One region of the Paenibacillus sp. FSL P2-0089 genome, then DNA from elsewhere that is predicted to be linked to it. Evidence: a T-box and tRNA genes for the amino acid it is inferred to sense, from the RefSeq annotation. Region 1 holds a T-box; the other regions hold tRNA genes.
The links. The T-box of region 1 lies ahead of NST69_RS23900 (valine--tRNA ligase). A T-box ahead of a tRNA ligase gene usually reads a tRNA of that ligase, here a tRNA-Val.
Positions count from the first base shown of each region.

Region 2: it encodes a tRNA-Val, which carries the amino acid that the T-box ahead of NST69_RS23900 (valine--tRNA ligase) is inferred to sense. The anticodon was not compared.
Region 3: it encodes a tRNA-Val, which carries the amino acid that the T-box ahead of NST69_RS23900 (valine--tRNA ligase) is inferred to sense. The anticodon was not compared.
Region 4: it encodes a tRNA-Val, which carries the amino acid that the T-box ahead of NST69_RS23900 (valine--tRNA ligase) is inferred to sense. The anticodon was not compared.

Region 1 is NZ_CP152006.1:5,699,316-5,702,739, forward strand. Features, by position in the region: gene NST69_RS23900 (valine--tRNA ligase) at 1-1,833, opposite strand, end outside; T-box leader at 1,993-2,277, opposite strand; gene NST69_RS23905 (stalk domain-containing protein) at 2,370-3,032, opposite strand; gene NST69_RS23910 (LysM peptidoglycan-binding domain-containing protein) at 3,232-3,424, opposite strand, start outside.
Region 2 is NZ_CP152006.1:6,205,113-6,208,536, reverse strand. Features, by position in the region: rRNA gene NST69_RS26170 (23S ribosomal RNA) at 1-2,204, shown strand, start outside; tRNA gene NST69_RS26165 (tRNA-Asn) at 2,267-2,342, shown strand; tRNA gene NST69_RS26160 (tRNA-Ser) at 2,346-2,435, shown strand; tRNA gene NST69_RS26155 (tRNA-Glu) at 2,473-2,547, shown strand; tRNA gene NST69_RS26150 (tRNA-Val) at 2,568-2,643, shown strand; tRNA gene NST69_RS26145 (tRNA-Met) at 2,676-2,752, shown strand; tRNA gene NST69_RS26140 (tRNA-Asp) at 2,757-2,834, shown strand; tRNA gene NST69_RS26135 (tRNA-Phe) at 2,967-3,042, shown strand; tRNA gene NST69_RS26130 (tRNA-Thr) at 3,058-3,133, shown strand; tRNA gene NST69_RS26125 (tRNA-Tyr) at 3,140-3,225, shown strand; tRNA gene NST69_RS26120 (tRNA-Trp) at 3,232-3,305, shown strand; tRNA gene NST69_RS26115 (tRNA-His) at 3,333-3,408, shown strand.
Region 3 is NZ_CP152006.1:6,474,907-6,478,330, forward strand. Features, by position in the region: gene NST69_RS27280 (ImmA/IrrE family metallo-endopeptidase) at 1-39, shown strand, start outside; tRNA gene NST69_RS27285 (tRNA-Pro) at 120-193, opposite strand; tRNA gene NST69_RS27290 (tRNA-Gly) at 211-284, opposite strand; tRNA gene NST69_RS27295 (tRNA-Pro) at 297-370, opposite strand; tRNA gene NST69_RS27300 (tRNA-Arg) at 393-469, opposite strand; tRNA gene NST69_RS27305 (tRNA-Gly) at 478-552, opposite strand; tRNA gene NST69_RS27310 (tRNA-Leu) at 560-643, opposite strand; tRNA gene NST69_RS27315 (tRNA-Lys) at 659-731, opposite strand; tRNA gene NST69_RS27320 (tRNA-Gln) at 737-810, opposite strand; tRNA gene NST69_RS27325 (tRNA-Val) at 864-939, opposite strand; tRNA gene NST69_RS27330 (tRNA-Glu) at 976-1,050, opposite strand; tRNA gene NST69_RS27335 (tRNA-Thr) at 1,063-1,138, opposite strand; tRNA gene NST69_RS27340 (tRNA-Asn) at 1,140-1,215, opposite strand; rRNA gene rrf (5S ribosomal RNA) at 1,225-1,341, opposite strand; rRNA gene NST69_RS27350 (23S ribosomal RNA) at 1,419-3,424, opposite strand, start outside.
Region 4 is NZ_CP152006.1:645,563-648,986, forward strand. Features, by position in the region: rRNA gene NST69_RS02585 (23S ribosomal RNA) at 1-1,045, shown strand, start outside; tRNA gene NST69_RS02590 (tRNA-Asn) at 1,445-1,520, shown strand; tRNA gene NST69_RS02595 (tRNA-Ser) at 1,524-1,613, shown strand; tRNA gene NST69_RS02600 (tRNA-Glu) at 1,651-1,725, shown strand; tRNA gene NST69_RS02605 (tRNA-Val) at 1,746-1,821, shown strand; tRNA gene NST69_RS02610 (tRNA-Met) at 1,854-1,930, shown strand; tRNA gene NST69_RS02615 (tRNA-Asp) at 1,935-2,012, shown strand; tRNA gene NST69_RS02620 (tRNA-Gln) at 2,108-2,182, shown strand; tRNA gene NST69_RS02625 (tRNA-Lys) at 2,209-2,284, shown strand; tRNA gene NST69_RS02630 (tRNA-Leu) at 2,301-2,384, shown strand; tRNA gene NST69_RS02635 (tRNA-Gly) at 2,392-2,466, shown strand; tRNA gene NST69_RS02640 (tRNA-Arg) at 2,477-2,553, shown strand; tRNA gene NST69_RS02645 (tRNA-Pro) at 2,564-2,637, shown strand; tRNA gene NST69_RS02650 (tRNA-Gly) at 2,655-2,725, shown strand.

The DNA.
Region 1 (3,424 bases):
GTGCAGAATCCAGCGGTCCGCTGTGCCAAGCTCACCTGTAATGTCAATATCTTCAAAGGTTACGCCTTCCAGATTCATCAGCGCGAACCGGGAGGCATTCCAGATCTTGTTGGCAAAATTACGCGCCTGCTCTACCTTTTCCATACGGAACCGCAGATCCTGGCCCGCTGTACTGCCGGTAGTAATCATATAGCGCATGGCGTCAGCGCCGTACTGCTCGATTACATCCAGCGGATCAATACCGTTGCCCAGAGACTTGGACATCTTGCGTCCTTCGGCATCGCGTACGAGTCCGTGCATCAGCACATCGGAGAACGGCTTCTGGCCAGTGAATTCCATGGCTGAGAAAATCATGCGCGCTACCCAGAAGTAGATGATATCGTAGCCGGTAACCAGTACATTGTTCGGATAGTAACGCTGATAGTCGCTGCTGTCCTGATCAGGCCAGCCTAAGGTAGCGAACGGCCAGAGGTTCGAGCTGAACCAGGTATCCAGAACATCCTCATCCTGCTTCAGGTCAGACAGCCCGCTGATGCGGCGTGCTTCTTCTTCATCATGTGCAACTACAAGCTCCCCGGTGGATTCAGAGTACCAGGCCGGAATACGGTGGCCCCACCACAGTTGGCGGGAGATACACCAGTCGCGGACATTCTCGATCCAGTTCAGGTACGTCTTCTCGAAGCGGTCCGGCACGAAGTGGACCCCGTCACCGTCCTTCTGTGCAGCGATGGCTGCTTCTGCCAGCGGCTGCATTTTGACGAACCACTGGGTGGACAGATAAGGCTCTACTACGGCCCCGGAACGCTCACTGTGCCCAACCTGGTGTACATGATCCTCAATGGAGATCAGCACGCCTTGCTCCTTCAGGTCGGCTACGATGGCCTTACGGCAGTCGCTGCGGTCCATTCCCTGGTAAGCGCCCGCTTCCTCATTCATCACTCCGCCTTCATCCATTACGTTGATCTGCGGAAGGTTATGGCGGACTCCCATCTCGAAGTCGTTCGGATCATGCGCCGGTGTAATCTTAACTGCACCGCTGCCGAAATCCTTATCTACGTATTCATCGGCAATAACCGGAATCTCACGTAAGGTAACCGGCAGAATCAGCGTCTTACCGATCAGATCCTTATAGCGCTCATCCTCCGGATGTACCGCTACCGCTGTATCGCCCAGCATCGTCTCGGGCCGCGTGGTAGCCACCGTGATATGGCCGCTGCCATCCTTCAGCGGATAACGCAGATGGTACAGATGCCCGTTCACTTCCTTGTATTCAACCTCGATATCCGACAGCGCTGTACGGGCAGCCGGGTCCCAGTTAATAATCCGCTTGCCGCGATAGATCAGGCCCTTCTGGTACAGCTCCACAAATACCTTGCTTACCGCCTTCTTCATTCCATCATCAAAGGTAAAGCGTTCGCGGGAGTAATCGAGGGACAGGCCCATCTTGGCCCACTGGTCATGAATAGTCTCTGCATACTGGTCTTTCCAAGCCCACACCTGCTCCAGGAACTTCTCACGTCCCAGATCATGGCGGGAGATTCCCTGCTGGCGCAGCTTCTGCTCTACCTTGGTCTGTGTAGCAATCCCTGCATGGTCTGTACCCGGCAGCCACAGGGTATCATATCCCTGCATCCGCTTGGTGCGGATCAGCACATCCTGAAGCGTGAAATCCAGCGCGTGTCCGATATGCAGCATTCCTGTTACATTCGGCGGCGGAATCACGATGCTGTAAGGCTCTGCATCCGGCCGCTTGCCGGCTTCGAAGAAGCCCTTCTCCATCCAGTACGCATACCATTTCTTCTCTGCCGCTCCCGGATCATATGTAGTCGGCATGTCGCTCTGCTTGTGATTAGCTGAAGCGGTAGCTTCTGCCGCTTCCTGCTGGTTCGGCAGCTCTGCTGCCGCATTGTTGTTATCAGCCATTGTGAACCCTCCACTGTTAAATGTATTGAGTAGCTAGCGGTTTCTGAGAATACAAAAAGGCCCTTCGTCTCAAAGGACGAAAGGCCATTCTTTCGCGGTACCACCTTTGTTTCGCGCCAATAAAAAATAAACCACTGCCTTAAGTTCCCTTACAGGTTCCTGAAGCTTAGCGCGACACTCATGCAGGGTAACGGCTGCAACCGGCCGCATCCTAACCGGTCTTCATGATGAAGACAAGCTCAGAAGGGCAACTCCGGGGCGACTTCGGGGGCTGCATCCTGCGGGAATTCACACCAATGATAATCCCGCTCTCTGAAGGGCTGACCGCCTACTCTTCCCGTTCCCAGTCTTTATGCTAGTTATTACTTAGTTCAATAATACATTCAGTGTTATCCCTAGTCAACCAGCATATACACAAAGGGCGCGCAGCAGACGTACCTTGGTGCCTACTCCCCGCTCCAGATCACTTGAACCACATTGAAGCCCTGATGGCTGCCCGTTCCGGGAGCGCCATCCAGCGTAACGGAGAATGTGCTTCCGGCATCAATAATCGAGAAGGCTGAGGCGGAGACCTCCTCAGATTTGGAGGTTGCCCCTTTTTGTACAAAATAGTCCTTGTACGTATTGCCGAGCGTCTCCAGACTCTGCTTCGTGCGGTAGCTGAAGGTCGCGGACGGCTTACCGGTCGCCGAGCCTTCGATCAGATCAAATATCTTCGCGTCCGCCGGAAGCGGGAAGTCCGCCGGCAGACTCTTCGGCCGCTTCACAGAATCTGCTGGTGTTCCTGCGGACGAGCCGCCGGAGGAGACAGCCGGAGCAGCCGCATCACCGATGATGACCCGGCTGGTTGCAGCATCGTAAGTAACAGCGGTGTTCAGCGCTTCGCCGATGGAACGTACCGGCAGATAAGTGATGCCGTTGTAAGTAATCGGGGCGAGGGTTTTGCCGTTACCGTCTTTGGGCGTGTACGCCTGGCCGTTCACGACGATCCCGATTTTGTTGTTCAGGAGCGCCTTGATCTCCTGCAGATTACTGGCGGCGTAGACTCCAGCCGAGACTGTGAGCGTCAAGCTTAGTGCGGCCGCAGTGGCTGCCACTTTTCTCTTCATGTGATATATCATCCTTCCAGAAGTAGTGTACCAGCGCATAGCTGCCTGAATGTGTAATGTATGTAGGCCGGTAGTGACTATTACCCCCGGCTGAACGGTTTGTAAACCAGAAGCGGATTTCACAAAGAAACAGGAACAGCCCCATCCGTAAGGCAAGGGCTGTTCCTGTTAAGCCTAAATTCTCCGCACAGCGTCAATCTCAAGGAATGTATAATACCTGTCCCTCTTCTACAATCTGGCCGGACAGCCGGTTATACATAGTCAGCTCCCGGGTGCTTAGCTGGTATTTCTCGGCAATCGTATCCAGTGTCTCCTCGCGCTGGACAATGCAGAGCCGTACCTTGCGGAACAGCTCTGTCCCGCCCATCCCGCCGATGAACCGGCTCTTCCAC
Region 2 (3,424 bases), 510 kb from region 1:
CGAAACCGTGTGATCTACCCCTGTCCAGGGTGAAGGTGCGGTAACACGCACTGGAGGCCCGAACCCACGCATGTTGAAAAATGCGGGGATGAGGTGGGGGTAGCGGAGAAATTCCAATCGAACTCGGAGATAGCTGGTTCTCCCCGAAATAGCTTTAGGGCTAGCCTCGGTGAATGGAGTGGTGGAGGTAGAGCACTGATTGGGTGCGGGGCCCGCAAGGGTTACCAAGCTCAGTCAAACTCCGAATGCCATTTACTTCTTGCCGGGAGTCAGACAGTGAGTGCTAAGATCCATTGTCAAAAGGGAAACAGCCCAGACCATCAGCTAAGGTCCCCAAGTGTGTGTTAAGTGGGAAAGGATGTGGAGTTGCACAGACAACCAGGATGTTGGCTTAGAAGCAGCCACCATTGAAAGAGTGCGTAATAGCTCACTGGTCGAGTGACTCTGCGCCGAAAATGTAACGGGGCTAAACACACCACCGAAGCTATGGCTAGATGCTTTGCATCTGGGGTAGGGGAGCGTTGTATGTAGGTTGAAGGTGTACCGTAAGGAGCGCTGGACAGCATACAAGTGAGAATGCCGGTATGAGTAACGAAAAGATCAGTGAGAATCTGATCCGCCGAAAGCCCAAGGTTTCCTGAGGAAGGCTCGTCCGCTCAGGGTAAGTCGGGACCTAAGGCGAGGCCGACAGGCGTAGTCGAAGGACAACAGTTTGAAATTACTGTACCACCGTAATCCGCTATGAGCGATGGGGTGACGCAGGAGGGTAGTGACGCGGACTGATGGATGTCCGTCTAAGCAGTGAGGCTGGTGTGCAGGCAAATCCGCACATCGTAAGGCTAGGCTGTGATGGGGAGCGAAAATTATAGTAGCGAAGGTCATGATCTCACACTGCCAAGAAAAGCCTCTAGCCAGGAGAAGGTGCCCGTACCGCAAACCGACACAGGTAGGCGAGAAGAGAATTCTAAGGCGCGCGGAAGAACTCTCGTTAAGGAACTCGGCAAAATGACCCCGTAACTTCGGGAGAAGGGGTGCCTCGGTAGGGTGAATAGCCCGAGGGGGCCGCAGTGAAAAGGCCCAAGCGACTGTTTAGCAAAAACACAGGTCTGTGCGAAGCCGCAAGGCGAAGTATACGGGCTGACGCCTGCCCGGTGCTGGAAGGTTAAGGGGAGCGGTTAGGAGCAATCCGAAGCTGTGAACCGAAGCCCCAGTAAACGGCGGCCGTAACTATAACGGTCCTAAGGTAGCGAAATTCCTTGTCAGGTAAATTCTGACCCGCACGAATGGCGTAACGACTTGGGCGCTGTCTCAACGAGAGATCCGGTGAAATTTTAATACCTGTGAAGATGCAGGTTACCCGCGACAAGACGGAAAGACCCCATGGAGCTTTACTGCAGCTTGATATTGAATTTGGGTACGATCTGTACAGGATAGGTGGGAGCCGTGGAGGCAGGAGCGCAAGCTTCTGCGGAGGCGCCGTTGGGATACCACCCTGATCGTATCTAGGTTCTAACCTAGTGCCCTCATCGGGTACGGGGACCGTGTCAGGCGGGCAGTTTGACTGGGGCGGTCGCCTCCTAAAGAGTAACGGAGGCGTTCAAAGGTTCCCTCAGAATGGTTGGAAATCATTCGCAGAGTGCAAAGGCATAAGGGAGCTTGACTGCGAGACCTACAAGTCGAGCAGGGACGAAAGTCGGACTTAGTGATCCGGTGGTACCGCATGGAAGGGCCATCGCTCAACGGATAAAAGCTACCCTGGGGATAACAGGCTTATCTCCCCCAAGAGTCCACATCGACGGGGAGGTTTGGCACCTCGATGTCGGCTCATCGCATCCTGGGGCTGAAGTAGGTCCCAAGGGTTGGGCTGTTCGCCCATTAAAGCGGTACGCGAGCTGGGTTCAGAACGTCGTGAGACAGTTCGGTCCCTATCTGTCGTGGGCGCAGGAAATTTGAGAGGAGCTGTCCTTAGTACGAGAGGACCGGGATGGACGTACCGCTGGTGCATCAGTTGTTCCGCCAGGAGCATGGCTGAGTAGCTACGTACGGACGGGATAAGCGCTGAAAGCATCTAAGCGTGAAGCCCCCTCAAGATGAGATTTCCCAGTATGTAAGACCCCTTGAAGACGACGAGGTAGATAGGTTGGAGGTGGAAGTGCAGCAATGCATGGAGCTGACCAATACTAATCGGTCGAGGGCTTATCCAAACTTTTAACACGCAGATTCGTTTCGGATTCAGTTTTCAGGCGATCAAGCCTGATATGTATATTCCCTGATAGCTCAGTTGGTAGAGCACTCGACTGTTAATCGAGTTGTCACAGGTTCGAGTCCTGTTCGGGGAGCCATATGGAGAGGTGTCCGAGTTTGGCCGAAGGAGCACGATTGGAAATCGTGTAGGCGCCACAAGCGTCTCGAGGGTTCGAATCCCTCTCTCTCCGTAGCGTTACTTTTCACTGAATACTTTTTACACAGCATGGCTCGTTGGTCAAGGGGTTAAGACACCTCCCTTTCACGGAGGTAACATGGGTTCGAATCCCATACGAGTCACCATTTTTTTGGAACTGATACATGGAGGCTTAGCTCAGCTGGGAGAGCATCTGCCTTACAAGCAGAGGGTCGGGGGTTCGAACCCCTCAGCCTCCACCATCTATCTTAACCGAATAGATTTTGTTCAATGACGCGGGGTGGAGCAGCCCGGTAGCTCGTCGGGCTCATAACCCGAAGGCCGCAGGTTCAAATCCTGCCCCCGCAACCAATTTGGAACCGTGGTGTAGTTGGCCTAACATGCCTGCCTGTCACGCAGGAGATCGCGGGTTCGAATCCCGTCGGTTCCGCCATTTTTAATGGCGTAAGGGATGAGAAATCCCTGGGTTCGTTGAAGCATAGGCATCGTAAGGAATACTTCGCAATCTCGTAACGGAGTGAAGAGTATCCCGTCGGTTCCGCCATCTTTACAAAATTACTTTTATGGCTCGGTAGCTCAGTCGGTAGAGCAAAGGACTGAAAATCCTTGTGTCGGGGGTTCGATTCCCTCCCGCGCCACCATACACAACTTAATATGCCGGTGTAGCTCAATTGGTAGAGCAACTGACTTGTAATCAGTAGGTTGGGGGTTCAAGTCCTCTCGCCGGCACCATACCGTGGAGGCTTAGCGAAGTGGCCAAACGCATCAGACTGTAAATCTGCTCACGTACGTGTTCGGTGGTTCGAATCCATCAGCCTCCACCATTTTTTAGGGGCATAGTTTAAAGGTAGAACAACGGTCTCCAAAACCGTTGGTGTGGGTTCAATTCCTGCTGCCCCTGCCAAGTAATTTCATATAAAAGAATCATATGGCGACCGTGGCGAAGGGGTTAACGCACCGGATTGTGGTTCCGGCATTCGTGGGTTCGAGACCCATCGGTCGCCCCATTTCTTTTATAAGAAT
Region 3 (3,424 bases), 780 kb from region 1:
GGCATCCCGGCTGAGGTTGTCTTTTTTTTAGACGATTAAAGGAACATACGTTCCTTTAATGACGCAACAAAAAACTCTTACCGCAGTAAGAGTTCATTAGCCAGCCATAAGCTGTTCGATCGGGATGACACGATTTGAACATGCGACCCCCTGGTCCCAAACCAGGTGCTCTACCAAGCTGAGCTACATCCCGAAACTATGAGATTATTATGGAGCGGGTGATGGGAATCGAACCCACGCTATCAGCTTGGAAGGCTGAAGTTCTACCATTGAACTACACCCGCAAAGGTGAAATATCGGGATGACACGATTTGAACATGCGACCCCCTGGTCCCAAACCAGGTGCTCTACCAAGCTGAGCTACATCCCGTTAATAATTAATGAAGTAATAATGGCGCGCCCTGAGAGATTCGAACTCCCGGCCTTTTGATTCGTAGTCAAACGCTCTATCCAGCTGAGCTAAGGGCGCAAAAAATTTGGAGCGGACGACGGGAATCGAACCCGCGACCCTCGCCTTGGCAAGGCGATGCTCTACCGCTGAGCCACGTCCGCAAATAAGTGGTGCGCGTGAAGGGACTTGAACCCCCACGTCTTACGACGCCAGATCCTAAGTCTGGTGCGTCTGCCATTCCGCCACACGCGCATGAAGCAATAAAAGTGAGCCATGAAGGACTCGAACCTTCGACACCCTGATTAAAAGTCAGGTGCTCTACCAACTGAGCTAATGGCTCATATTTGGCAGGGGATATAGGATTCGAACCTATGATGACGGAGTCAGAGTCCGTTGCCTTACCACTTGGCGAATCCCCTACAATAGATACCTATATAATGCCCACAATCTCCCTCAAATATCAAGAACATTATGGTGGAGGCTGAGGGGTTCGAACCCCCGACCCTCTGCTTGTAAGGCAGATGCTCTCCCAGCTGAGCTAAGCCTCCATATGTATGGTGACTAATAAGGGTACTAGTTAAAAATGGTGACCCGTATGGGATTCGAACCCATGTTACCTCCGTGAAAGGGAGGTGTCTTAACCCCTTGACCAACGGGCCTTAAAAAATTTGTGGAGCTCTCAACCGGATTCGAACCGGTGACCTCTTCCTTACCATGGAAGCACTCTACCTGCTGAGCTATGAGAGCATGGCTCCCCGAACAGGACTCGAACCTGTGACAACTCGATTAACAGTCGAGTGCTCTACCAACTGAGCTATCAGGGAATATTGTCCGCTTGGCAACGTCCTACTCTCCCAGGACCCTTCGGTCCAAGTACCATCGGCGCTGGAGGGCTTAACGGTCGTGTTCGGGATGGGTACGTGTGGAACCCCTCCGCTATCGCCACCAAACGGGCATTTACAGCGTAAATGCTTCAGGAATTTGATTCCTGAAAACTGAATCCGAAACGAATCTGCGTGTTAAAAGTTTGGATAAGCCCTCGACCGATTAGTATTGGTCAGCTCCATGCATTGCTGCACTTCCACCTCCAACCTATCTACCTCGTCGTCTTCAAGGGGTCTTACATACTGGGAAATCTCATCTTGAGGGGGGCTTCACGCTTAGATGCTTTCAGCGCTTATCCCGTCCGTACGTAGCTACTCAGCCATGCTCCTGGCGGAACAACTGATGCACCAGCGGTACGTCCATCCCGGTCCTCTCGTACTAAGGACAGCTCCTCTCAAATTTCCTGCGCCCACGACAGATAGGGACCGAACTGTCTCACGACGTTCTGAACCCAGCTCGCGTACCGCTTTAATGGGCGAACAGCCCAACCCTTGGGACCTACTTCAGCCCCAGGATGCGATGAGCCGACATCGAGGTGCCAAACCTCCCCGTCGATGTGGACTCTTGGGGGAGATAAGCCTGTTATCCCCAGGGTAGCTTTTATCCGTTGAGCGATGGCCCTTCCATGCGGTACCACCGGATCACTAAGTCCGACTTTCGTCCCTGCTCGACTTGTAGGTCTCGCAGTCAAGCTCCCTTATGCCTTTGCACTCTGCGAATGATTTCCAACCATTCTGAGGGAACCTTTGAACGCCTCCGTTACTCTTTAGGAGGCGACCGCCCCAGTCAAACTGCCCGCCTGACACGGTCCCCGTACCCGATGAGGGCACTAGGTTAGAACCTAGATACGATCAGGGTGGTATCCCAACGGCGCCTCCGCAGAAGCTTGCGCTCCTGCCTCCACGGCTCCCACCTATCCTGTACAGATCGTACCCAAATTCAATATCAAGCTGCAGTAAAGCTCCATGGGGTCTTTCCGTCTTGTCGCGGGTAACCTGCATCTTCACAGGTATTAAAATTTCACCGGATCTCTCGTTGAGACAGCGCCCAAGTCGTTACGCCATTCGTGCGGGTCAGAATTTACCTGACAAGGAATTTCGCTACCTTAGGACCGTTATAGTTACGGCCGCCGTTTACTGGGGCTTCGGTTCACAGCTTCGGATTGCTCCTAACCGCTCCCCTTAACCTTCCAGCACCGGGCAGGCGTCAGCCCGTATACTTCGCCTTGCGGCTTCGCACAGACCTGTGTTTTTGCTAAACAGTCGCTTGGGCCTTTTCACTGCGGCCCCCTCGGGCTATTCACCCTACCGAGGCACCCCTTCTCCCGAAGTTACGGGGTCATTTTGCCGAGTTCCTTAACGAGAGTTCTTCCGCGCGCCTTAGAATTCTCTTCTCGCCTACCTGTGTCGGTTTGCGGTACGGGCACCTTCTCCTGGCTAGAGGCTTTTCTTGGCAGTGTGAGATCATGACCTTCGCTACTATAATTTTCGCTCCCCATCACAGCCTAGCCTTACGATGTGCGGATTTGCCTGCACACCAGCCTCACTGCTTAGACGGACATCCATCAGTCCGCGTCACTACCCTCCTGCGTCACCCCATCGCTCATAGCGGATTACGGTGGTACAGTAATTTCAAACTGTTGTCCTTCGACTACGCCTGTCGGCCTCGCCTTAGGTCCCGACTTACCCTGAGCGGACGAGCCTTCCTCAGGAAACCTTGGGCTTTCGGCGGATCAGATTCTCACTGATCTTTTCGTTACTCATACCGGCATTCTCACTTGTATGCTGTCCAGCGCTCCTTACGGTACACCTTCAACCTACATACAACGCTCCCCTACCCCAGATGCAAAGCATCTAGCCATAGCTTCGGTGGTGTGTTTAGCCCCGTTACATTTTCGGCGCAGAGTCACTCGACCAGTGAGCTATTACGCACTCTTTCAATGGTGGCTGCTTCTAAGCCAACATCCTGGTTGTCTGTGCAACTCCACATCCTTTCCCACTTAACACACACTTGGGGACCTTAGCTGATGGTCTGGGCTGTTTCCCTTTTGACAATGGATCTTAGCACTCACTGTCTGACTCCCGGCAAGAAGTAAATGGCATTCGGAGTTTGACTGAGCTTGGTAACCCTTGCGGGCCCCGCACCCAA
Region 4 (3,424 bases), 2.7 Mb from region 1:
AGGTTAAGGGGAGCGGTTAGGAGCAATCCGAAGCTGTGAACCGAAGCCCCAGTAAACGGCGGCCGTAACTATAACGGTCCTAAGGTAGCGAAATTCCTTGTCAGGTAAATTCTGACCCGCACGAATGGCGTAACGACTTGGGCGCTGTCTCAACGAGAGATCCGGTGAAATTTTAATACCTGTGAAGATGCAGGTTACCCGCGACAAGACGGAAAGACCCCATGGAGCTTTACTGCAGCTTGATATTGAATTTGGGTACGATCTGTACAGGATAGGTGGGAGCCGTGGAGGCAGGAGCGCAAGCTTCTGCGGAGGCGCCGTTGGGATACCACCCTGATCGTATCTAGGTTCTAACCTAGTGCCCTCATCGGGTACGGGGACCGTGTCAGGCGGGCAGTTTGACTGGGGCGGTCGCCTCCTAAAGAGTAACGGAGGCGTTCAAAGGTTCCCTCAGAATGGTTGGAAATCATTCGCAGAGTGCAAAGGCATAAGGGAGCTTGACTGCGAGACCTACAAGTCGAGCAGGGACGAAAGTCGGACTTAGTGATCCGGTGGTACCGCATGGAAGGGCCATCGCTCAACGGATAAAAGCTACCCTGGGGATAACAGGCTTATCTCCCCCAAGAGTCCACATCGACGGGGAGGTTTGGCACCTCGATGTCGGCTCATCGCATCCTGGGGCTGAAGTAGGTCCCAAGGGTTGGGCTGTTCGCCCATTAAAGCGGTACGCGAGCTGGGTTCAGAACGTCGTGAGACAGTTCGGTCCCTATCTGTCGTGGGCGCAGGAAATTTGAGAGGAGCTGTCCTTAGTACGAGAGGACCGGGATGGACGTACCGCTGGTGCATCAGTTGTTCCGCCAGGAGCATGGCTGAGTAGCTACGTACGGACGGGATAAGCGCTGAAAGCATCTAAGCGTGAAGCCCCCTCAAGATGAGATTTCCCAGTATGTAAGACCCCTTGAAGACGACGAGGTAGATAGGTTGGAGGTGGAAGTGCAGCAATGCATGGAGCTGACCAATACTAATCGGTCGAGGGCTTATCCAAAAAAATACCCCAAAAAGTGACGATGAAGCTGACGAAGCGGATTCCGAGTACTTTCCGGGGGCCCCGTAAGAAGGGCAAACGCAGATTCATTTCGGATTCAGTTTTCAGGCGATCAAGCCTGGCAGGATGTTAAACCGATGGTTTGATATTTTCTGTAGCGATTATTTTGGAAGGTTGATTATTTTCCTGAAGAAATTCAGGGAGTAAGCCGACCGGAAAAAATCCGTTTGGTGGCGATAGCGGAGGGGTTCCACACGTACCCATCCCGAACACGACCGTTAAGCCCTCCAGCAATGCATGGAGCTGACCAATACTAATCGGTCGAGGGCTTATCCAAACTTTTAACACGCAGATTCGTTTCGGATTCAGTTTTCAGGCGATCAAGCCTGATATGTATATTCCCTGATAGCTCAGTTGGTAGAGCACTCGACTGTTAATCGAGTTGTCACAGGTTCGAGTCCTGTTCGGGGAGCCATATGGAGAGGTGTCCGAGTTTGGCCGAAGGAGCACGATTGGAAATCGTGTAGGCGCCACAAGCGTCTCGAGGGTTCGAATCCCTCTCTCTCCGTAGCGTTACTTTTCACTGAATACTTTTTACACAGCATGGCTCGTTGGTCAAGGGGTTAAGACACCTCCCTTTCACGGAGGTAACATGGGTTCGAATCCCATACGAGTCACCATTTTTTTGGAACTGATACATGGAGGCTTAGCTCAGCTGGGAGAGCATCTGCCTTACAAGCAGAGGGTCGGGGGTTCGAACCCCTCAGCCTCCACCATCTATCTTAACCGAATAGATAATATTCAATGACGCGGGGTGGAGCAGCCCGGTAGCTCGTCGGGCTCATAACCCGAAGGCCGCAGGTTCAAATCCTGCCCCCGCAACCAATTTGGAACCGTGGTGTAGTTGGCCTAACATGCCTGCCTGTCACGCAGGAGATCGCGGGTTCGAATCCCGTCGGTTCCGCCATTTTAATTGGTATTAAGACATGAGGGATTGAGCATCCTATATCTCGAAGTATAGAGTATCCATCCGATTCCGTAGTATTTTGCTAATTATAATATTGGGGATTAGCCAAGCGGTAAGGCAACGGACTTTGACTCCGTCATTCATAGGTTCGATTCCTATATCCCCAGCCATCTTTTTTGGATTGTTTCTCTTATGAGAGCCATTAGCTCAGTTGGTAGAGCACCTGACTTTTAATCAGGGTGTCGAAGGTTCGAGTCCTTCATGGCTCACCATTTTCTTGTAACGTGTGCGCGTGTGGCGGAATGGCAGACGCACCAGACTTAGGATCTGGCGTTTCACGACGTGGGGGTTCAAGTCCCTTCACGCGCACCATGTTTTTGCGGACGTGGCTCAGCGGTAGAGCATCGCCTTGCCAAGGCGAGGGTCGCGGGTTCGATTCCCGTCGTCCGCTCCATATAGATTTTGCGCCCTTAGCTCAGCTGGATAGAGCGTTTGACTACGAATCAAAAGGCCGGGAGTTCGAATCTCTCAGGGCGCGCCATTATTACTAACGGGATGTAGCTCAGCTTGGTAGAGCACCTGGTTTGGGACCAGGGGGTCGCATGTTCAAATCGTGTCATCCCGATATTTCATTTCACCTATGCGGGTGTAGTTCAATGGTAGAACTTCAGCCTTCCAAGCTGATAGCGTGGGTTCGATTCCCATCACCCGCTTATATCTGTATCACGTGAGTCCGTCATCCCTATGGGGAAGGCGGACTTTTTTGCTATTTGGAAATGTATGCGAAAAACAGAACACATTGGGCTGATATAAGTGCGCGTGTCCCATTGTATGCGAAAGTCCGAATACAATCTGCTCCTTTGCGATGAAAGGATGGGGCCCCATGCTCCACAGCTCGTAACATTGTTTAGAATTCCTGCAAGAAATGCAGCAATACTGCCCAATAGAAGCGACCGATGCTGAAATCCTGCAAGAAATGCAACAAAGCCAGCGCTAAGTTGCTCTAATCACCGGAATTCCTGCAATTGATGCAACAATATAGCGTAGCCCGTAACATTTTTAGAGAAATCCTGCAAGATATGCAACAATGCGGCTATTCAACCGGTCGGTGAGAGAAAATGCTTAGAATTGGTAAGAGATAGGAAGTGGAAGCATCGCCATTATCGCCATTAAAGTAAGAAGCAAATCAGAACGTGGTCAATGACCGAATGTAATCGAAAAACCGAACACATAGAACTCAGAGTATCTGTGAGCCAGAGCGCTAAGGGCTGAAGTTGTCAAATGGCCGTCAGAAGGCAGAGAGATGGAGAAAAGTGAGCTTCGTGTACGAGTGGTATAGAGGCAGCAGTATCATTCAGCCGCTAGGGTGATTTGTTGTAAGGGCTGGAATGTTGCAATAGTATGGGAGGGCG